DNA from 3 places in the Kluyvera sp. 142486 genome. Region 2 is predicted to be linked to each of the others. Evidence: predicted binding sites of a transcription regulator. Region 2 holds the regulator's gene; each other region holds the start of a gene.

Evidence for each region. The regulator CRP, encoded in region 2, controls carbon source genes, mostly activating them, when cyclic AMP is high. The targets are predictions, from matches to a motif close to ATGTGANNNNNNTCACAT.
Region 1: ACLGE8_RS07890 (CidA/LrgA family protein) is a predicted target of CRP. The motif match lies at 6,064-6,081, and genes of this name have one in related genera.
Region 3: udp (uridine phosphorylase) is a predicted target of CRP. The motif match lies at 2,627-2,644, and genes of this name have one in related genera.

The regions. Positions count from the first base shown of each region.
Region 1 covers NZ_JBKHUI010000005.1:128,714-136,419, reverse strand. Annotated here, with positions in the region: gene mglC (galactose/methyl galactoside ABC transporter permease MglC) at 1-147, shown strand, start outside; gene preA (NAD-dependent dihydropyrimidine dehydrogenase subunit PreA) at 303-1,538, opposite strand; gene ACLGE8_RS07910 (NAD(P)-dependent oxidoreductase) at 1,541-2,773, opposite strand; gene sanA (outer membrane permeability protein SanA) at 2,999-3,718, opposite strand; gene cdd (cytidine deaminase) at 3,908-4,792, opposite strand; gene ACLGE8_RS07895 (CidB/LrgB family autolysis modulator) at 4,922-5,617, opposite strand; gene ACLGE8_RS07890 (CidA/LrgA family protein) at 5,617-6,015, opposite strand; gene ACLGE8_RS07885 (LysR substrate-binding domain-containing protein) at 6,139-7,062, opposite strand; gene ACLGE8_RS07880 (MFS transporter) at 7,232-7,706, shown strand, end outside.
Region 2 covers NZ_JBKHUI010000003.1:45,922-53,627, forward strand. Annotated here, with positions in the region: gene ACLGE8_RS04395 (triphosphoribosyl-dephospho-CoA synthase) at 1-444, opposite strand, end outside; gene mdcA (malonate decarboxylase subunit alpha) at 444-2,099, opposite strand; gene ACLGE8_RS04405 (hydrolase) at 2,348-3,370, shown strand; gene ACLGE8_RS04410 (YheU family protein) at 3,367-3,585, shown strand; gene ACLGE8_RS04415 (phosphoribulokinase) at 3,652-4,515, shown strand; gene ACLGE8_RS04420 (OsmC family protein) at 4,617-5,021, opposite strand; gene crp (cAMP-activated global transcriptional regulator CRP) at 5,326-5,958, shown strand; gene ACLGE8_RS04430 (YccS/YhfK family putative transporter) at 6,013-7,706, shown strand, end outside.
Region 3 covers NZ_JBKHUI010000019.1:14,576-22,281, reverse strand. Annotated here, with positions in the region: gene metE (5-methyltetrahydropteroyltriglutamate--homocysteine S-methyltransferase) at 1-1,674, shown strand, start outside; gene ACLGE8_RS18760 (dienelactone hydrolase family protein) at 1,719-2,531, opposite strand; gene udp (uridine phosphorylase) at 2,769-3,530, shown strand; gene ACLGE8_RS18750 (CZB domain-containing protein) at 3,585-4,022, opposite strand; gene rmuC (DNA recombination protein RmuC) at 4,421-5,830, shown strand; gene ubiE (bifunctional demethylmenaquinone methyltransferase/2-methoxy-6-polyprenyl-1,4-benzoquinol methylase UbiE) at 5,931-6,686, shown strand; gene ACLGE8_RS18735 (SCP2 domain-containing protein) at 6,701-7,306, shown strand; gene ubiB (ubiquinone biosynthesis regulatory protein kinase UbiB) at 7,303-7,706, shown strand, end outside.

The sequences.
Region 1 (7,706 bases), on a different contig from region 2:
GTGGTGACCGGTGTGATTATCTTCACCGTAATCAACTACGGCCTGACCTATATCGGCGTGAACCCGTACTGGCAGTACATCATCAAGGGCGGGATTATTATCTTCGCCGTGGCGCTGGACTCCCTGAAATACGCGCGTAAGAAATAATAAGAAATAATAAGAAATAAAAAGAAGCCCGGCGAAATGCCGGGCTTTTACGTTGTAGCCCGGCCAAGCGCAGCGCCGCCGGGGTTTACCACCGAACAACCCCGAAGTCGGTGCTGCGCACCTCTTCCGGGCTACTTGCTCAACTTTGAGAGGTGTTAAAGCGCTACGGCGTGCGCTTTTTCACCCGGTTTAAAGGCTATCTCCCCAAGGCTAATGCAGGCCACTGGACAGACGTGTCCGCAGAGCAGACAGCCGACGCATTTTTCGGTATCGCAGTGCGGCGTGCGGGTCTCTTCATTCCACTCCATCGCCTGATGCCCGCCGTCGTAGCAGGAGATATAGCAGCGGCCGCAGCCGACACATTTTTCCTGATTAATATGCGGATAGACGATGTAGCTGCGGTCGAGGTCTTCGGCCGGCACGATGTTGTGATTGGCCAGCCCAATCATCTCATCAAGCGAATTGAAGCCCTGATCGTTAAGGTAGTGGGAGAGGCCGCTTATCATATCTTCAACGATACGGTAGCCGTACTGCATGATGCCGGTCGTGACCTGCAGCGTCGCCGCGCCCAGCAATAAAAACTCGGCGGCGTCTTCCCAGGTTTCAATCCCGCCGATCCCGCTGATGGGGAAATCCTTCAGCTCGGGGTGCGTGCGCAGTTGCTGAATGAAGCGCAGTGCAATCGGCTTCACCGCTTTACCAGAATACCCGGAGACGCTGGATTTGCCGTTGACCACCGGCATGCCGATTTTACGGTTGAGGTCGATATTGGTAATAGATTTCACGGTGTTGATGGTCGCAATAGCGTCGGCGCCGCCGCGTTTGGCCGCCAGCGCCACTTCGCACATATCGCCGATGTTCGGCGTCATTTTTGCCAGCATTGGCAGAGAGGAGCCGCGCTTCACCGCCCGGCAGTATTTCTCTACCAGCTCCGGACTTTGCCCGACGTCGCTGCCCATCGCGTGAGAGGTCATCTGCGGGCAGGAGAAGTTGCACTCAATCATGTCGGCCCCGGCTTCCTCAACGAGCTTCGCCAGATCCTGCCACTGTTGCTCATTTTCGCCCATGATCGAGGCGATCAGCACCTTATCGGGATAATCCTGCTTCAATTGACGGATCGCCGCCAGGTTTTCCGCCAGCGGGTGCTCGGCAATCTGCTCCATGTTCTTAAAGCCGATAAACCCGGTGTCTTCTTTGGTCAGATGATCGAAGCGTGGAGAGACTTCATTGGCAATAAAGAAGCCGATGGTTTTGAACACGATACCGCCCCAGCCGCTGTCATAGGCCTTGGCACACATGTCGTAGCAGTTGCCCACCGGTGAGGACGAGAGGCAGAACGGGTTAGGGAATTTGACGCCGCAGAAGGTGACCGACAGATCTTTGGTTAACATGTTCATGCCTCCTCTAAATAGTGATGAATGGCCTGTGCGGCTTCTTTCCCGGTCTTCACGGCGTAGACCACGGTTTTATCTCCCTTGACGATATCGCCCGCGGCGAATAGCGCAGGGTCACTGGTCTGGTAGTCGTGCGTTTCCACAACGTTGCGCTGTACCTGAATGCCCGCAAAGGCATTTAGCTCAGCGTGTTGGCCTACCGCCAGGTAAATACGCTCCGCCGTCAGCGTTAACTCGCCGGGCAGGCGGACGTGCTGGAAGGTGACTTTATTGCCCGTCACGCTGACAGGCGTAAAGCCATCAATAATCGACACGCCCAGTGCCTGAGTGGTGGTGAACTCTTTATCGCTTGCCGGGAATTCGGCCAGCTCTTCGCGCGCGACGCAGGTAACGGATGGGCAGCCGAGAATTTTCAGCGTGCTGGCCACGTCCATCGCCACGTCGCCGCCGCCGATAATCAGGGCGCTTTGCGGTACGCTGATGTTGCCGCCCGAGGTACGGGCGCGCTGGAGAAAGTCGACGGCAATCTCGACCGCGCTGTCGTTGTTAAACAGCGGCAGCGTCGCGCCTTTGGACATACCAACCGTCAGCAGTACGGCGCGGTAGTCGGCTTTTAGCTCGGCGAGGGTCAGGTTTTTGCCGACTTCACAGCCGCAGCGGATCGTCACGCCCATTTCGCTGATGCGCGCAATCTCAGCATCCAGCACCTTTTGCGGCAGGCGGAATTCAGGAATACCGTGACGCAGCCAGCCGCCCGGCTGGGCCGCTTTTTCGAATAGAGTAACGTCATAGCCCAGATTGGTGAGCGTAACGCTAGCCTGTAATCCGGCAGGGCCCGCGCCAACAATCGCCACTTTGCCCTTATCCTTGCGGCCCGGTTGGTAAATCTGCATCGCCGTTTGCTGCTCAAAGTCGGTGACAAAACGCTGCAGGCGGCCGATATCAATCGGCGTATCGATTCCCGAGCGGGAACAGCCCTGTTGGCACAGCTTTTCCGTTGGACAGACGCGTGCACACACCGCCCCTAACGCATTATTTTCTCGAATGGTTTCGGCAGCGCCTTTAAAGTTGCGAAAATAGAGTGAGCGAATGAACTTGCCTGGGTCGGTCTCCGCCGGGCAGGACTGGCTGCACGGCGCATCGTGGCACAGCAGGCAGCGGGAGGCTTCTTTGATCGCCAATAGCGGCGTAAAGGCGGGAATCAGCTCATCCTGGTATTCGTGTTGCGACATAATTGCTCCCTTAATGATTAGTTTAATTAAGGCAAATAAAGTGAAACAACTACTGGCAGGCTAAGCGGATGAGGGGGAGGGGTCTGTGAAAGTATTCACAAATAACCTGATGATTGGTGTGGCTTATTGGGGATCGCAAGAATACATAAGATGCAAATAGGAATTATTAGTGAATGGGAACCCATTAGCTAATTTAATGACAAGAATGATGGCATTCAGAATGGCCTAGTTTGCTTTCTTCTTCTGCAACTCCAGCAGCTGCTCTGGCGTCACCGCCGGATACCCTTGTGCGCCTTCCGGTACTTCCTGCTGGGCAGGAATTGGGATCAGCGGGCCTAAGAAACGCGGCTCGCGCTTGAAGAGGTAAAGATCGGCCAGCGCGCCGAAGCGGGCGCCGAACTCGCGCAGGCGAACGCTCCACATATCTTTCGGCGACGGCACGGCGTAGCACTGCGCCTGAATGCCCATATGCAGGGCGATAAACAACGCTCGCTCGCAGTGGAAACGCTGGGTGATGATGATGAAATCGTTGGTGTCGAACACTTTGCGGGTGCGCACGATGGAGTCGAGCGTGCGGAAACCGGCGTAGTCGAGCACGATGTCGGCAGGCTCGACGCCGGCTTTGATCAGATCGCGACGCATGGTCATCGGTTCGTTATAGCTTTGCAGCGCGTTATCGCCGCTCAGCAGCAGGTAGTTAACCTTGCCGCTGTTGTAGGCGTTCAGCGCGCCCTGAATGCGGTAACGATAGTACTGGTTGATCACGCCGGTGCGATAATACTTGGCGGTGCCGAGCACCACGCCAACCTGGCGGTAGGGGAGATCCTGCAGTTCATCGTAGATATAGGGGGCGGTTTTCCAGCTCATCCAACGGTCAAGACCCAGCACGGTCAACAGCAGCAGGCCGCAGAGGACTAACAGGCTGTATAACACACGCTTTAACATGAACTTGACTCAATAGTGGACGAGGGAGACATCAGGCTACTTTACCCGCCGGGCAAGAGCAAGAAACCATCGTTTAATTGCGGGGAAATTAACCGGTGCGTTGTCATTTGTAGGCCGGATAAGGCAGCGCCGCCATCCGGCATCGTGCGCCGAACTGCCTGATGGCGCTGCGCTTATCAGACCTACAGATTAGGCAAGCAGTACGCGATCGATATTGTGGCAGCCCAGCGCTTTCAGCGTGGCGGCGGTGGCATCCCACTGAATCAGCGGCGCATCGGCGCGTTCGGCCAGAATAGCGCGCTGAATATCCGGGTAGTCGTAACCGTTCAGGCTCAGCAGGTTCAGGGCACCCTGCAGCGGTGGCAGCGTTGGGTTGAACGCTGCGTTTTCCGCATAGCTGCCGCTGAAAATAGTACCGTCACGCAGTTCCAGCGCCACGCCGGAAGGCGCTTTACTGTACGGGGTGTGGCTATGGTTAGCGGCCTGAATCGCGGCCTGTGCCAGCGCATCGCCCTCGAGCGGATAACCGTGATCCTGCTCGTCCATCAGCAGGGTTTTGATATCGAGATCTTTTGGCCCGAACGCGTCCGGCAGGTAGTCCTGCAGCGTATGCGGCTGACGGCCCGGCAGGTTGATACGCAGCGCCAGCCCGCTGTTCAGTTCATTCATAAACTGACGGCAGTGGCCGCACGGCGTGTAGTTAACGGTAATGGCCTGCAGGGATTTTTCGCCGCGCAGCCAGGCATGGCTGATGGCGCTCTGCTCCGCGTGCACGGTCTGCTGCATAGTAGCGCCGAGGAATTCCATGTTGCCGCCAAAGTACCAGGTGCCGCTCACGCCGCGGGCGATAGCGCCGACGTTAAAGTGAGACAGGTCAGCACGGGCGCAGGCTGCCGCCAGCGGCAGGAGCGCAAAAGCGAGCGCGTCTTCGTCCAGCCCCGTCGCCGTTTTAAGCGAAGAGACCTGCTCGGCGCTCAGCAGAGCAGGGAAGTGCGGATCGGCTAGCAGGGGAGCGATAGCGGTCTGCAGATCTGCCGCCAGTTGCGAAAAAGCAGATTGAAAACGTGGATGCATGGCGTTGTGCCTCATAACAATGTAATGGGATCGTAGTGTACGGGGCGTAAGCGCCCCGATTAGTGATCAACATCTCATTGTTAATGCAACGTGTGTAACATCAATTAAAAATGTGTGATTTGTCTCGTTTTATCCCACTACCGACAGAATAATCGGGAACAGGAACGGCGCAATCAGCGAGGTAATGATGCCGCAGATAACCAACGCCAGCGAACTAAACGCCCCTTCCTGATAATCCATCTCAGCGCAGCGTGCAGTGCCCAGGGCGTGTGAGGCGGTCCCCATCGATAGCCCGCGCGAGGCTTTGGTGGTAATCCGCATCAGGTTCAGCAGGGTATGACCAAACACCGCACCGAGAATACCAACATAAATGACGCACACGGCGCTAATCGCCGGAATACCGCCGATGCTGCCGCTCACTGCCATCGCAATCGGCGTGGTCACCGATTTCGGCATAATAGAAGCGGCGATTTGTGGTGATGCACCCATCATCAGCGCCACCGATGTTCCGGTGATCATCGCCACCGCGCTACCGACAAAGCAGATAGTGATGATGGATTTCCAGCGCGCACGGATCTGGTGCAGCTGTTCATACAGCGGGTAGGCCAGGGCGACCACCGCAGGCTGCAGCAGGTCGTTCAGCACTTCGCTGCCTTTAAAGTAGTGATCGTACGGAATATCGGTCAGCAGCAGGAACGGAATAATCACCACCATCGACACCAGCAGCGGATTAAGCAGCGGCATTTTAAAGCGCGCGCCAAGCCAACGGGCGGCGAAAAAGACAACTAAAGTCAGCGGCAAAGACCACCAGATATAGTGCAGCATTATTTATCCGCTCCCTCACGACCAACTACTTTACGCTCACCGTGTACCAGATGAGAGCTCCAGCTCACCACCACCAGCACCACCAGCGTACTGATGGTGCAGGAGACGACCACCGGGCCAAACTGTGCGCTCAGCAGCGAGAAGTACTGCATCACGCCGACGCCAATCGGCACGAACAGCAGCGCCATATAACGGATAAGGATGTAGCAGCCGGGGTTGACCCACTTCGCGGGCAGGATTTGCAGCGCCAGCAGCACAAACATAATAAGCATGCCGATAATGCTGCCGGGAATGGTAATCGGCAGCAGCGACGAAATAAAAATACCGGCATACAGACAGGCGTAAATCAGCACGAATGCACGCAGGTATTGCCAGATTAAATTCAGCGATTTGAGCATGGGATTCACCTTTGGTGGAATGCATTCATCATACAATTAAAGCCTGAAATGTGCTACCGATCACATCATGAAATCTGAGCATACCTGATATAGATAAGACGAACATCGGGCATCTGTCCTGAGTTATCCCTCTATTTGTACCGGATGCGACAAATAATAGAGAAACCGACTTAGCGCCAGGGTTGGAATGCTCGATTTGCGCCAGAAAACGCCGACGCTGCCTTTTTGCTCGACGCGCGGCAGCGCCAGAATGGCGAGCTGGCCCTGGCTCTGGTATCGCTCCGCCAGCCGCAGCGACAGAATCGAGATCATATCGCTGCTTTGCAGCAGGTTAACGCTGACGTTCATCGAGGCCGACTCAATGGTGTTTTCCGGCAGCATGACGCCGTTTTCTACCAGCGCGTTGTCGATGCTTTGACGAATGGGCGTGCCGTTAGGCCAGACTATCCAGCGCCACGATGACAGATCCTCCCACGACAGGCGGTTGCGATGGGCGAGGGGGTGGTCGGTTCGCGCCACGAAGCAGACCGGCTCGGTGTAGAGCACCTCATAGTTCAGCGGCAACTCCAGCGCCCGGCCGCCGATGCGGCCCACCACCACGTCCACCACGCCGGACTGCAAATCCTGCAACAGTGGCGTCATCACCTTCTCTTCTATATTCAGGTGCAGCGTTGGCATTTCAGCCAGCAGCGGGAAAATGGCCTGAGAGACGCAGTCGGTCGCCACCGGCGAGCAGCCAATTTTTAGGCTGCCCACGAGGCCGCCCTGCTTAAAACGCTCCATCTCAAACTGCGAGCGTTCAATGTCGTTAATCAGCCGCTGGGCGTGCTGAAGCAGTAGCTTGCCGCCTTCGGACACGCGGAGCCCTTTGCTATGGCGCTCAAAAAGCGTAATCCCCACCTCCTCTTCAAACTGGGTTAACCATTTCGACAGCGCGGGCTGGGTGATGTGCATCATCTTTGCGACCTGAGTCAGGTTTCCCTGCTCGCCAAGTGCCACCAGCATTTTCAGATGGTGGAGCTTTAGCTTCTGCGTCCAATCGGCCATTAGATATAACCTCCAGGTTATGGATAGGCATGAAATGCCATTGTACAACTCATTTCACATATCACAAGATAGCAACATAAAAGCAAAAAAATAAACATCTTACCCTAAGCCGTTCTGGCGAAAGCGTGAACGGATACGTGGATAACCTGCATATACCGAGGCCCTCCCTATGACGCAACGACGTGAACTACAGGCACTCATCGATGTCGCTCCGATCGGCAAGATGCAGTGGCGCGTCATCATCTGCTGTTTCCTGGTGGTGATGATGGACGGTTTTGATACCGCGGCGATTGGCTTTATCGCCCCGGCCATTCGTGACCACTGGCAGTTAACCGCAGGCGATTTGGCGCCGTTGTTTGGCGCAGGTCTGCTGGGTTTAACCGCAGGCGCCCTGCTGTGCGGCCCGCTCTCTGACCGACTCGGGCGCAAACGCGTTATTGAGTGGTGCGTGGCGCTGTTCGGCCTTTTCAGCCTGCTCTCGGCGTTCTCGCCAAATCTGGAAGCGTTGATCATCCTGCGCTTCTTAACCGGCCTCGGCCTTGGCGGCGCGATGCCCAATACCATCACCATGACCTCCGAATACCTGCCGGCCCGCCGTCGCGGCGCGCTGGTTACTTTGATGTTCTGCGGCTTTACCCTCGGCT
Region 2 (7,706 bases):
TTTCGGCGCCGCATCGTCCGGCAGCTTCGCCAGCTCCGCGGCGGTGGCGGCTATTTGCTGCGCGCCACCGGTACCGCCGTGCATCGCGACGGCGCTCACCAGCAACCCCAGCGCCCAAATCGCGCCGCGGTGGGTATTCACGCCGTGGGTCGCGGCCATCATCTGCTGCTCGCCCTCACGGCCGAGTCGCCCTATGGTTTGTCTGAGCGCAATATCCGCTGGACGCTGCCAGCTTTGTTGCGCCAGCGCCTGAAACGTGGAGGTCAGGCTGTGCGCGGAGCGCTCCATCAGCGCCAACGATAAATCGTGGTGCGCGCCGTTCCCCCGACTGTCCACCAGACCGGGTTTCGGGCTTAATCGTGCTTCGTCAATCAGACACTGCGTGGCGGTTCGCGCCAGCCATTCGGCACCGCCTTCAACCTGAATCTGGGGCAGAAGTTTCATTACCAGCTCCGGAATTTCGCAGGTGGGTTGTAAAGACCGCCGGACCATTCCACCAGGTCAGCGACGCTACCGGCCGCCAGCAGCGAACGGGTGGCATCGGTACGACGAATGCCCATATCTTCCGGATAGACCACCTTGCCGCTCTGACGCAGTTCGGCAACGCGTTTAGCGTCAACGCCCAGGCCGATATCGGTGATACCCGCGACCGCAGCCACCATCGCCCGACGCTCTTCAAGATCTTTCGCGCGATAGAGGTAGGCGATACCTTCTTCTGTCAGCACGTGCGTCACGTCGTCGCCATAGATCATTACCGGTGCCAGCGGCATGCCGGAGGCTTTCGCAACGTCAACCGCGTCCAGTTTTTCAACGAAGGTTGGTTTCACACCCGCCTGGAAGGTTTCGACCATCTGCACCACCAGTTTTTTACCGCGCTGCATTGGGTCTGGTTCGGTGATCATGTTCAGCCAGGCAGGCGTTGCATGACGACGACCGTGTGGGTCATGGCCCATGTTTGGCGCGCCGCCGAAGCCGGAAAGACGGCCGCGGGTCACGGTAGAGGAGTTGGCGTAGCCATCAACCTGCAGGGTAGAGCCGATAAACATATCCACCGCGTACTGACCTGCCAGCTGGCAGAAGGCGCGGTTAGAACGCATCGAGCCGTCGGAACCGGTAAAGAAGATGTCTGGACGAGCGCGGATGTACTCTTCCATCCCCAGCTCACCGCCGAAGCAGTGCACGCTTTCTACCCAGCCGCTCTCAATCGCTGGGATTAGCGTTGGATGCGGGTTCAGCGTCCAGTGTTTACAGATTTTGCCTTTCAGGCCGAGCTGTTCGCCGTAGGTTGGCAGCAGCAGTTCAATCGCCGCGGTGTTAAAGCCGATACCGTGGTTCAGCGACTGAACCTGATGTTCCGCGTAGATGCCTTTAATCGCCATCATCGCCATCAGGATGTGTTCCTGTTTGATGAGGCGCGGGTCGCGGGTAAACAGCGGTTCGATAAAGAACGGCTTGTCGGCTACGACAACGAAGTCAACCCAGGAGCCAGGGATATCGACGCGCGGCAGGTCACACTCATCGTCCACCAGCTCGTTCACCTGTGCGATGACGATGCCGTCGTGGAACGCGGCGGCTTCAACCAGCGCTGGAGTATCTTCGGTGCTCGCTCCGGTATAGAGGTTACCTTTGCGGTCAGCTTTAAAACCGGCAATCAGCGCCACGTTCGGCGACAGGTCAACGTAGAGACGGGAATAGAGTTCGATGTAGGTATGGATGGCGCCGATTTCCAGCAGGCCATCTTCCAGCAGCTGCGAAATACGCAGGCTCTGGGTACCGGAGAAGGAGAAGTCCAGCTTGCGGGCGATCCCTTTTTCGAAGATGTCCAGATGCTCGCTGCGGCCGACGCTCGGCATAATCATGTGCAGGTCGTGCACAATCTGCGGGTTAACCTCGGCCAGCATGCGAGATAAGAAGTCTGCCTGCTTTTGGTTATTCCCTTCTAATACCACGCGGTCACCCGGCGCGATCAGTTTTTCCAGCATTGCGGTCAGGTCTGCGGTCGGCAGAACCTTACCCTGCACCGGTACGGAAGCCAGACGTCGCTGTTTTTCGGTGCGACGTGTGTTCCAGACGCGTGCTGGTGTTTGCCCAGATAACATTATTAACCTCCTGATTCAGCTAATCATTTTGATTGCTTAACACTGAAAAGATTGTGCACCCTGGCGAGAAAGTCATCAATTAAGCGTAGGAGAGAATCATTAGCCTGAGAGTAATAATTGAAGTAACAAATTGTGATTAGGATCAGATCCTGACGGGATAAAAACGACTATCGATGCCTCATTTTCATAAACACGATGGCAAAGTGACGGTATAGTAGGCGCAGATTCCAGGTAAACATCGCCGAGTTATGACTGAAACAACCCACCACGATCTCAGTATCGACACCCCAGGCAGCGCGGACTTCGTCCCCATGCGCGGTATCAGCAATCGTCATCTTCAGACCATGCTGCCACGCCTGCTTCGTCGCAAACTGCAATTCACCCCGCACTGGCAACGCCTTGAGCTGCCGGACGGCGACTTCGTCGATTTAGCGTGGAGTGAAGACCCGGCGGGTGCGCTGCATAAGCCTCGTCTGGTGGTGTTTCATGGCCTGGAGGGCAGCCTGCATAGCCCATACGCGCATGGCCTGATTAACGCGGCGAAAGCGCAAGGCTGGCTGGGCGTGGTGATGCATTTTCGCGGTTGCAGCGGCGAGCCGAACCGCCTGAACCGTATTTATCACTCAGGTGAAACGGAAGACGGCACCTGGTTCCTGAACTGGCTACAGCGTGAATACGGTAAAGCGCCGACGGCAGCGGTCGGCTACTCGCTTGGCGGCAATATGCTGGCCTGCCTGCTGGCAAAAGAAGGTGATGACGTGCCGATCGATGCGGCAGTGATTGTCTCCGCGCCGTTTATGCTGGAAGCCTGCAGCTACCATATGGATAAAGGCTTCTCACGGGTCTATCAGCGCTATCTGCTGAACCTGTTGAAAGGTAACGCCGCGCGTAAGCTCAAAGCCTACCCTGGCTCGCTGCCGGTGGATCTGCGTCAGTTGAAAAGTATGCGTCGCATCCGTGAATTCGACGATTCGATCACCTCGAAGATCCACGGCTTCGCTGACGCTATTGATTACTACCGTCAATGCAGCGCAATGCCTATCTTAAGCAAAATTACCAAGCCGACGCTGATCATCCATTCCAAAGACGATCCGTTTATGGACCATCACTCTATTCCTGCCCAGGAAGAGCTGCCGGATAACGTCGTTTATCAACTCACCGAATACGGCGGCCACGTCGGGTTTATTGGCGGCACCCTGCGCCACCCGGAAATGTGGCTGGAAAAGCGCATCCCCGCCTGGCTGATGCCGTGGCTAGGAGCGAAAGCATGATGATTCCCTGGCAGGATATCGACCCGGAGACCCTGGATAATCTGATTGAAAGCTTTGTCTTGCGCGAAGGCACTGATTATGGTGAATATGAACGTTCACTTGCGCAAAAGGTCGCCGACGTCAAACACCAGCTACAAACAGGCGAAGCGGTGCTGGTCTGGTCTGAGCTTCACGAGACCGTCAACATCATGCCCCGTAACCAATTTCGCGGTTAACTATACTCTAACGACAGGAAGCGTTTTACCCCGCTTCCGTTGTCGTCTGTTCAGGGAGTTATTCGCATGTCAGCCAAACATCCGGTCATTGCCGTTACCGGCTCCAGCGGAGCGGGAACCACCACCACCAGCCTCGCGTTTCGTAAAATCTTTGCTCAACTCAACCTGCGCGCGGCAGAAGTCGAAGGCGACAGCTTTCACCGCTATACCCGCCCTGAAATGGATATGGCGATTCGCAAGGCCCGTGACCTTGGCCGCCATATCAGCTACTTCGGCCCGGATGCCAACGACTTTGGCCTGCTGGAACAGACCTTTCGCGACTACGGCCTGAACGGGCAAGGGAAATCGCGTAAATACCTGCATACCTACGACGAAGCCGTACCGTGGAACCAGGTGCCCGGCACATTTACGCCGTGGCAGCCGCTGCCAGAACCGACCGATGTGCTGTTTTATGAAGGGTTGCACGGCGGCGTCGTCACCCCGCAGCACGACGTGGCTCGCCATGTTGACCTGCTGGTTGGCGTAGTACCGATTGTTAACCTGGAGTGGATCCAGAAGATGATCCGCGACACCAGCGAGCGTGGCCACTCCCGCGAGGCGGTGATGGATTCGGTGGTGAGGTCGATGGAAGACTATATCAACTTCATTACCCCGCAGTTCTCCCGCACCCATATCAACTTCCAGCGCGTGCCGACGGTCGACACCTCTAACCCGTTTGCGGCGAAAAGCATTCCGTCACTGGACGAGAGTTTTGTGGTGATTCACTTCCGTAATCTCGACCACATCGACTACCCGTGGCTACTGGCCATGTTGCAGGGGTCATTTATCTCGCATATGAATACGCTGGTCGTTCCCGGCGGGAAGATGGGGCTGGCGATGGAATTAATCATGATGCCGCTGGTGCAGCGGCTGATGGAAGGCAGAAACTAGCATCAAGACCAAGCCAGGTAGCCCGGACGAGGTGCGCTAGCACCGACTCCGGGAATAGCCCCGGCGTCACTACGTTCGGCCGGGCTACGTCTGGCATGTAATCAGCCTTCGATCACTTCGTAAGAGTGGGTGATGTTCACCGCTTTTTCGAGCATCAGCGCCACCGAGCAGTATTTCTCAGCAGAGAGATCGACCGCACGCGATACCGCAGCATCCTTCAACTCTTTACCGGTGACAATAAAGTGCAGGTTGATGTGCGTAAACAGACGCGGAGCTTCTTCACGACGCTCGGAGGTGAGCTTCACTTCGCAGTCGGTCACGTTATTGCGACCTTTTTGCAGGATGGAGACAACGTCAATCGCGCTGCAACCACCGGCGGCCATCAGCACCACTTCCATTGGGCTTGGCGCTTTATCGCCAGAGTTGCCGTCCATCAAAATTTGGTGGCCTGAAGCTGACTCACCGAGGAAGGTTAACCCCTCAACCCATTTCACACGCGCTTGCATAATATTTAACTCCCAGGTTGCAATTTTCTTCTCAGATTACGCGCACATAACAATTCTCGCAATGGAAGGCGATCGGCGTCATGCTGAAGCGAGACACCAGGAGACACACGGCAAAAGCTATGCTAAAACAGTCGGGATGCTACGGTAATACATAAACGTACTGCATGTATGCAGAGGACATCACATTACAGGCTGCGACCTGATTCGACAGCCGACTTCCCAGGTAACGGGAAGGATACTATTGCAACCAGTGGCTGCAATGTTTTTGCCGCTGGGAAGAGCTTATAACAGAGGATAACCGCGCATGGTGCTTGGCAAACCGCAAACAGACCCTACTCTCGAATGGTTCTTGTCTCATTGCCATATTCATAAGTACCCATCGAAGAGCACGCTGATTCACCAGGGTGAAAAAGCAGAGACGCTGTATTACATCGTAAAAGGCTCCGTGGCCGTACTCATCAAGGATGAAGAAGGCAAAGAGATGATCCTCTCTTACCTTAACCAGGGCGATTTTATCGGCGAGCTGGGCCTGTTCGAAGAAGGCCAGGAACGCAGCGCATGGGTACGAGCAAAAACCGCTTGTGAAGTTGCTGAAATCTCTTATAAAAAATTCCGTCAGCTGATCCAGGTTAACCCGGACATTCTGATGCGTCTCTCTTCTCAGATGGCGCGTCGTCTGCAGGTCACTTCCGAAAAAGTCGGTAACCTGGCCTTCCTGGACGTTACCGGTCGTATCGCACAGACCCTGCTGAACCTGGCAAAACAGCCTGATGCCATGACCCACCCAGACGGTATGCAGATCAAAATCACCCGTCAGGAAATCGGTCAGATCGTTGGCTGCTCCCGCGAAACCGTGGGCCGTATTCTGAAAATGCTGGAAGATCAGAACCTGATCTCCGCTCACGGCAAAACCATTGTCGTTTACGGTACCCGCTAATCCGGCCCAAAATGGCGTATTGTGAAAGCAATACGCCATTTTTGTTTTCCCCCTATGTGGCGCAGGCTGATTTACCACCCGGAAGTCAACTATGCACTGCGGCAAACGCTGGTGTTATGCCTGCCGGTTGCCATCGGGCTGCTTCTCGGCCACCTCCAGCAAGGTTTGCTGTTCTCCTTAGTGCCCGCCTGCTGCAATATCGCTGGCCTCGACACGCCGCATAAACGCTTCTTTAAGCGCCTGATTATCGGCGGCTGCCTGTTTGCCGGCTGTAGCCTTGCCGTGCAACTGCTGCTGGCGGACGATATTCCCTTACCGTTGATTCTCACCGGGCTGGCGCTGCTACTTGGCGTCACGGCAGAAATCAGCGCGCTACACGGGCGGCTACTGCCCGCCTCGCTAATTGCCTCCATCTTTACGCTAAGCCTGGCGGGTAATATGCCCATCTGGGAGCCGTTGCTGCTCTACGCGCTAGGCACGCTGTGGTACGGGCTGTTTAACTGGTGGTGGTTCTGGATGTGGCGCGAACAGCCGCTGCGGGAATCGCTGAGCCTGCTCTATCGCCAGCTCGCCGAATACTGTGAAGCGAAATATAGCCTGCTGACGCAGCACACCGACCCGAGCACCGCGCTACCGCCGTTGCTGACTCGCCAGCAAAAAGTGGTGGATCTGATCTCCCAGTGCTACCAGCAGTTGCACATGCTTGCGGCGAATCAGCATAACGATTACAAGCGCCTGCTGCGCGCCTTCCAGGTGGGGCTCGATTTACAGGAGCACATCTCCGTCAGCCTGCACCAACCGGAAGAGGTGCAAAAGCTGGTTGAACGCAGCCACGCCGAAGCGGTGATCCGCTGGAATGCGCAGACCGTCGCCGCGCGTCTGCGCGTGCTGGCGGATGACATCCTTTATCACCGCTACCCGACTCGCTTCAACATGGATAAGCAGATTGGCGCGCTGGAAAAAATTGCCGACCAGCACCCGGACAACCCGGTCGGCCAGTTCTGCGCCTGGCACTTTAGCCGCATCGCCCGCGTGCTGCGCTCCCAGCGCCCACTCTACCCGCGCAACCTGATGGCCGATAAAGAGCGCCGCCTGCCTCTGCTCCCGGCGCTTAAAAACTACCTGTCGCTGAAATCCCCGGCGCTGCGTAATGCCGCCCGGCTCAGCGTGATGCTCAGCATCGCCAGCCTGATGGGTGCCGCGCTGCATCTGCCAAAGCCTTACTGGATCCTGATGACGGTGCTACTGGTCACGCAAAACGGCTATGGCGCGACCCGCGTACGTATTTTCCACCGCGCGGCAGGTACGCTGGCGGGGTTAGTAATTGCCGCCGTGGTTCTGCACTTCCACACCTCAGAAGGGCTGGCGTTAACGGGCATGCTGATCGTCACGCTGGGGAGCTACCTGATTATCCGTCGTCACTACGGCTGGGCCACCGTTGGCTTTACCATCACCGCGGTATATACCCTGCAAATTCTGACGCTGAACGGCGAGCAGTTTATCGTCGCGCGCTTTATCGATACCATCATCGGCTGCCTGATTGCCTTTGGCGGCATGATCTGGCTGTGGCCGCAGTGGCAGAGCGGCCAGCTGCGGCAAAATGCCCAGGCGGCGCTGGAGGCCGACCAGGAAGCTATTCGTCTTATCCTGAGCCCCGACCCGCAGGCACCAAAGCTTGCCTACCAGCGGATGCGCGTCAACCAGGCACACAACACGCTCTTCAACACGCTGAATCAGGCCATGCAGGA
Region 3 (7,706 bases), on a different contig from region 2:
GAGCTGGCGAAACGCGGTATTGAGTGGGTACAGATTGATGAGCCTGCGCTGGTTCTCGAACTGCCGCAGGCGTGGCTGAATGCGTTTAAACCGGCCTACGATGCGCTGCAGGGGCATGTGAAGCTGTTGCTCACCACCTATTTCGAGGGCGTGACGCCGAATCTGGACATCATCGCCGCGCTGCCGGTGCAGGGGCTGCACGTTGATCTGGTGCATGGTAAAGATGATGTTGAAGTACTGCATCAGCGTCTGCCGGCGGACTGGCTGCTCTCCGCTGGCCTGATTAATGGTCGCAACGTCTGGCGCGCTGATCTCACCGAAAAATATTCGCAAATTAAAGCGCTGGTTGGTCAGCGTGACCTCTGGGTCGCCTCTTCCTGCTCGCTGCTGCACAGCCCTATCGACCTGAGCGTCGAAACCCGCCTGGATACGGAAGTGAAGAGCTGGTTCGCCTTTGCTCTGCAAAAATGCGGTGAGCTGGCGCTACTACGCGATGCGTTGAACACCGGCAATACGGCGGCTCTGGTCGAGTGGAGTGCGCCAATTCAGGCCCGCCGTCATTCAACCCGCGTGCACAATGCGGCAGTGGAACAGCGCCTGGCGGCGATTACCGCCAAAGACAGCCAGCGTACTAGCGCCTACCCGGTACGCGCTGAAGCGCAGCGCGCGCGCTTCAATCTTCCGGCCTGGCCGACGACGACTATCGGCTCGTTCCCGCAAACCACCGAGATTCGCGGCCTGCGTCTGGATTTCAAAAAAGGTAACCTGGATGCGAATAACTACCGCACCGGTATTGCCGAACATATCAAGCAGGCGATTATTGAACAGGAGCGCCTGGGGCTCGATGTGCTGGTGCACGGCGAAGCCGAGCGTAACGATATGGTTGAGTACTTTGGCGAGCATCTCGATGGCTTTGTCTTCACCCAGAACGGTTGGGTACAGAGTTACGGTTCTCGCTGCGTGAAGCCGCCGGTCGTCATTGGCGACGTGAGCCGCCCGGAAGCGATCACCGTGGAGTGGGCGAAGTACGCCCAGTCCCTGACCGACAAACCGGTGAAAGGGATGCTGACTGGCCCGGTCACGATTCTTTGCTGGTCTTTCCCGCGTGAAGATGTGACCCGCGAAACCATCGCTAAGCAGATTGCGCTGGCGCTGCGTGATGAAGTGGCGGATCTGGAAGCGGCCGGTATCGGCATCATCCAGATTGATGAACCGGCACTGCGTGAAGGTCTGCCGCTGCGCCGCAGCGACTGGGCGGCTTATCTGGAGTGGGGCGTGGAAGCCTTCCGCATTAACGCCGCGGTGGCGCGTGATGATACCCAAATCCACACCCACATGTGTTACTGCGAGTTCAACGACATCATGGACTCTATTGCAGCGCTGGATGCGGATGTGATCACCATCGAAACCTCCCGTTCCGATATGGAACTGCTGGAGTCGTTTGAAGAGTTCGATTACCCGAACGAAATCGGGCCGGGCGTCTATGACATTCACTCGCCGAACGTACCGAGCGTGGAGTGGATTGAAGCTCTGTTGAAGAAAGCAGAGCAGCGCATTCCGGCAGAGCGACTGTGGGTTAACCCGGACTGTGGTCTGAAAACCCGCGGCTGGCCGGAAACTCGCGCGGCGCTGGCGAACATGGTAAAAGCGGCGCAGAACCTGCGTCAGGCTTAAAAACCAAACGGAGGCTAATGCCTCCGTTTTCTTTAATAAGGGAATTAGCCTTTTTTCCCGCCGTACTGCGCAAACCACGCCAGCATGCGCTGCCAGCCGTCTTTCGCTGACTCTTCATGATAGCTCGGGCGGTAATCGGCGTTGAACGCATGTCCAGCTTCAGGGTAAACCACGATTTCGGCATTCGCATTGGCCGCTCGCAGCGCATGATGCATGGTGTCGACCGACTCCAGCGGAATTCCCGTATCCTGACCGCCGTACAGCCCCAGCACCGGGGCGCTAAGATCGACCGCCACATCTACCGGGTTTTTCGGCATCTTCAGCGTCTTGTCGCCCACCAAACGGCCATACCAGGCCACGGCGGCTTTGAGCTGCGGGTTATGCGCGGCGTACAGCCAGGTAATACGGCCGCCCCAGCAAAAGCCAGTCATCAATAAACGGCTGGCATCACCGCCGTTACGTGCCGCCCAGTTGGCGACGTGATCGAGGTCGGCCAGCACCTGCGCGTCGGGAACTTTTGATACCAGGCCGCTAAACAGCGTGGGGACATCGTCATAATCGTTCGGGTCGCCCTGACGGAAGTAGAGTTCTGGTGCGACAGCCAGATAGCCCTCTAATGCCAGACGGCGACAAATATCGCGGATGTGTTCGTGGACACCAAAAATCTCCTGCACTACGATGATTACCGGAAGCGGCGCATCGCTATGCTTAGGGCGAGCGTAGTACGCTGGCAGCGTATCACCTTGTGAAGGAATAGAGGTTTCTCCCGCTGATATGGCCTCTTCGGGCGTATGAACGGTGGTTGAGGCGTGAGGTGAAGCCGCAGGGGCAAATCCAGGTTGTCTGTTGGTTGTCATGGCATTCTCCGTACCCTTTTAATGAACTCATAGCCAAATCACATTGCCTGAATGCGGCGTATTTTTGGTCAGCAGGGAGTAACAATAACTTGTTAATGTGATGTGAATCACTAATTGCGTGGAATTTAATGTAATATTTTTAATTCTTAGTGATGGTGGTCACGAAAAGATGTTGTGGTCTTCTATAAAGTACATTTTTGCTTCTTCTGACAAAACTGAACCACAGAGGAGTTCTTTATGTCCAAGTCTGATGTTTTTCATCTCGGCCTCACCAAAAGCGACCTTCAAGGGGCTACACTCGCTATCGTCCCAGGTGACCCGGAACGTGTGGAAAAGATCGCCGCGCTGATGGAAAAGCCGGTAAAACTGGCATCTCACCGTGAATTTACCTCCTGGCGTGCCGAACTTGATGGCAAGTCGGTGATCGTTTGCTCTACCGGTATTGGTGGCCCATCCACCTCTATCGCCGTGGAAGAACTGGCCCAGCTGGGTATCCGCACCTTCCTGCGCGTCGGTACCACCGGCGCCATTCAGCCGCATATCAACGTCGGTGACGTTCTGGTGACCACCGCTTCCGTCCGTCTGGATGGGGCGAGCCTGCACTTTGCGCCGATGGAATACCCGGCAGTGGCTGACTTCGCATGTACGACTGCGCTGGTTGAAGCGGCGAAAGCGGTAGGCGCGACCACGCACATCGGCGTAACTGCCTCTTCCGACACCTTCTATCCAGGTCAGGAACGCTATGACACCTTCTCTGGCCGCGTAGTGAGAAACTACAAAGGCTCTATGGAAGAGTGGCAGTCAATGGGCGTGATGAACTACGAGATGGAATCTGCGACGCTGCTGACCATGTGCTCAAGCCAGGGTCTGCGTGCGGGGATGGTGGCAGGCGTTATCGTTAACCGTACCCAGCAGGAAATCCCGAACGCTGAGACGATGAAGCAGACTGAAAGCCACGCGGTGAAAATCGTAGTGGAAGCGGCACGCCGTCTGCTGTAAATAAATACTCAAGTATAAAGGCCTTATTATGAGGCCTTTATACCATTCACATATTTAACGTTTTGAAGCTTCTAATAACTCACCCAGAGATAATCCTACTTCTTCTGACAGCGGCATAAGTTCATTTTTAATGGTCGCTAATGCCTCCATAAAATGACCTTTCTGATGTGACACCACAATAGTACCGGCACATTGATGAAATTTTGCATGGAGTTCACGAAAGCGCTCATATTCGGGATATTTAGCTAATGATTTTCCTTCGTTATATATCCATTCACCCACCTGGCACAACGTATCGTTAGAGACCTGCGCTGCATCAAACTCATCTTCCCGGTGCTCTCGCAGGGCGGTGGTCCAACGTTCACGCCATGCAATGTGGAAAGCGATTGCCTCTTCAAGGATTAAACCGTTCAGGTTTTGCTGTTCCTTAGGAAGACCAAGACTCACATCTTCACCAGCAATTCTTTTTCTTATCCATGTGCTGAATTCCATTATATTCTCCATTATTATGTTGATTATTTATATTATCTGGGTTTGTTATTTATTTATGTTAATAATTAATAAATTTATTCATATATTATTAGGTGTTGTTGTGGTCACCTAAGATAATATGGTTATTAAGGGTATGGTAATTTATGCCGCCAGGCAACGATATTATAAATATATTTCTGTGATATATATATTTGTTATAATTTTTTATTATATATTTTTGTTGGTATTTAAATAATTCTCGGGAATAATATAAATGTTGCTATTAATTAAATAAATATCACTCCGCAGGCTAGTCCCTCTTTTTTTGCGTAGAGCCTCGCAGGAAACTGCTTTAAAACTGGACGTTTATACAGCACAATTCTATTTTGTGCTGATAACCGGTTTATGCAGGGGGCATTGTGGATATTGCCGTGGTGATTTATGCGCTGGTCGCGCTGGCGGGAATGGCGATTGGCTGGCTGGCGGCGAGCTATCGCGTGGCGCAGCAGCGCGCCGAACAGCTGGCTGAAGAACGTGACGTGTACAGTGAGCTGAGCGCGGCAAAACAGCAAATTGCCCAGAACGCTCACTGGCGGGAAGAGTGTGAGCTGCTCAATAACGAACTGCGTAACCTACGGGAAATCAACTCTTCGTTAGAGGTTGACCTGCGTGAAGTCACCACGCTGCTGGAGACCACCCGTCAGCACGGGGATGAAAAGTACCGCCTGATGCTCAACAGCGAGCAGCGCCTGAGCGAGCAGTTCGAAAATCTGGCCAACCGCATCTTCGAACAGAGTAATCGCCGGGTGGAGGAGCAAAACCGCCAAAGCTTGCACGGCCTGCTGACGCCGCTTCGCGAGCAGCTTGATGGTTTTCGCCGTCAGGTTCAGGAGAGCTTTGGGCAGGAGGCGCGCGAGCGTCACACGCTGGCGCACGAAATTCGTAACCTCCAGCAGCTCAACGCCCAGATGGCGCAGGAGGCAGTCAACCTGACCCGCGCGCTGAAAGGCGACAACAAAACCCAGGGCAACTGGGGGGAAGTGGTACTCACGCGCGTGCTAGAGGCGTCCGGCCTGCGAGAAGGGCATGAATACGAAACCCAGGTCAGCATCAATACAGACGTGAACTCCCGCATGCAGCCGGACGTTATCGTGCGCCTGCCGCACCGCAAAGATGTGGTGGTGGATGCCAAAATGACGCTGGTGGCCTACGAGCGCTACTTTAACGCCGAAGATGACTACACCCGCGAGGCCGCGCTGCAGGAACATATTGCGGCGGTGCGTAACCATATCCGCATGCTGGGTCGTAAGGATTATCAGCAGTTACCGGGGCTACGATCGCTGGACTACGTCCTGATGTTTATCCCTGTGGAACCCGCCTTTCTGCTGGCGCTGGACAGGCAGCCTGAGCTGATAAGCGAAGCGCTGAAAAACAACATTATGCTGGTCAGCCCGACCACGCTGCTGGTGGCGCTGCGGACCATCGCCAACCTATGGCGCTATGAACACCAGAGCCGCAATGCGCAGCATATTGCTGAACGGGCAAGCCGCTTATATGACAAAATGCGCCTCTTCGTCGATGACATGTCGGCTATCGGCCAGAGCCTCGATAAAGCACAGGATAACTACCGTCAGGCGATGAAAAAGCTCACCACCGGGCGCGGTAATCTGCTAACGCAGGCCGAGGCGTTTCGCCACCTTGGGGTGGAGGTCAAACGCGAGATTAATCCGGAACTGGTTGAACAGGCGACGGCGCAGGACGATGATTTTCGTCTGCGTGACGACACCGACACCAATGATGACAATCCGTTAGCCGCAGAACGTCGCTAAAACGCTCGCTGCACGGGTTTGGTAACGGGGTGGAATCGTAGGGCAATTGCGTCCAATCTGTTACACTCCATGAACATTTTCTTGATAAGCAGGCATAGAGATGGTTGAGGATTCACAAGAAACGACGCACTTTGGCTTTCAAACAATCGCCAAATCACAGAAAGAAAACATGGTGGCGCATGTCTTCCATTCTGTCGCCGCAAAATACGATGTAATGAATGATCTGATGTCATTCGGTATCCATCGTCTCTGGAAGCGTTTTACCATTGATTGCAGCGGCGTGCGCCGTGGACAGACGGTCCTCGATCTGGCGGGCGGCACCGGTGACCTGACGGCAAAATTCTCGCGTATGGTTGGTGAAACCGGCCGTGTGGTGCTGGCAGATATTAACGACTCGATGCTCAAAATGGGCCGTGAAAAGCTGCGCAACATCGGCGTGGTGGGTAACGTGGAGTACGTGCAGGCAAACGCCGAAGCGCTGCCGTTCCCGGATAACACCTTTGACTGCATCACCATCTCCTTTGGCCTGCGTAACGTCACCGACAAAGACAAAGCGCTGCGTTCGATGTATCGCGTACTGAAGCCGGGCGGACGTCTGCTGGTGCTGGAGTTCTCCAAGCCGGTTATCGACCCGCTGAGTAAAGCTTACGATGCCTACTCGTTCCACATCCTGCCGCGTATTGGCGAAATGGTGGCAAACGACGCAGAAAGCTACCGCTATCTGGCAGAATCTATTCGTATGCACCCCGATCAGGACACCCTGAAAGAGATGATGCAGAACGCTGGGCTGGAAAACGTTGAGTACTTCAACCTGACGGCAGGGATTGTCGCGCTGCATCGCGGCTATAAATTCTGATAAGCGGGGGCCATATGCCTTTAAAACCCTTAGTGACCGGCAGTATCGAAACCGCGATTAACGCGCTGTTATGGCGTGAGAAAGCATTGAAGCCTGCCCGCCAGCGTCTTATCGGAAAAGTATTACGCATTGAGCTGAAAGAGTTTTCTTCTCCGCTGGTGCTTATCTTTAGCGAACGTCAGGTTGACGTGGTCGGCGCGTGGGACGACGAGGCAGATTGCACCGTCATCACCCGCGTCAGCGTGCTGCCTCAACTACGCAACCGTCAGCAACTGACGGCGCTTATCCGCAATAACGACCTGGAAGTGCAGGGCGATCTTCAGGTGGTGCAAAACCTGGTTTCGCTGGCCGATCTGGCGGAGTTTTCTCCCGCAGAACTGCTGGCACCCTACACTGGCGATGTGGCGGCAGAGGGTATTAGCAAAGCGCTGCGCGGCGGGGCGAAGTTCATACAGCACGGGCTGGCGCGCCAGCAGCGCTATGTGGCGGAAACCCTGACGGAAGAGTGGCGGCTAGCGCCGGGCGCGCTGGAAGTGGCCTGGTTTGCGGAAGAAACGACGGCCGTTGAGCGTGACGTTGCCGCGCTGACAAAACGGTTGGAAAAACTGGAGGGGAAATGACGCCAGGAGAATTACGGCGCCTGTATTTTATCATCCGCACCTTTTTGAGTTACGGGCTTGATGAGCTCATTCCCAAAATGCGTATCACGCTGCCGCTGCGAATTGGGCGTCGGATGCTGTTCTGGATGCCAAATCGCCACAAGGAAAAGTCGCTAGGCGAACGTCTGCGCTTAGCGCTGCAGGAGCTTGGCCCGGTATGGATCAAGTTTGGCCAGATGCTTTCAACTCGCCGTGACCTCTTCCCCCCGCAAATTGCCGATCAGCTCATTATGCTGCAGGATCGCGTAGCGCCGTTCGACGGCAGGCTGGCGAAGCAGCAGATTGAAAAATCGATGGGCGATATTCCTGTTGAAAGCTGGTTTGATGATTTTAGCATCGAGCCCCTGGCTTCGGCCTCTAT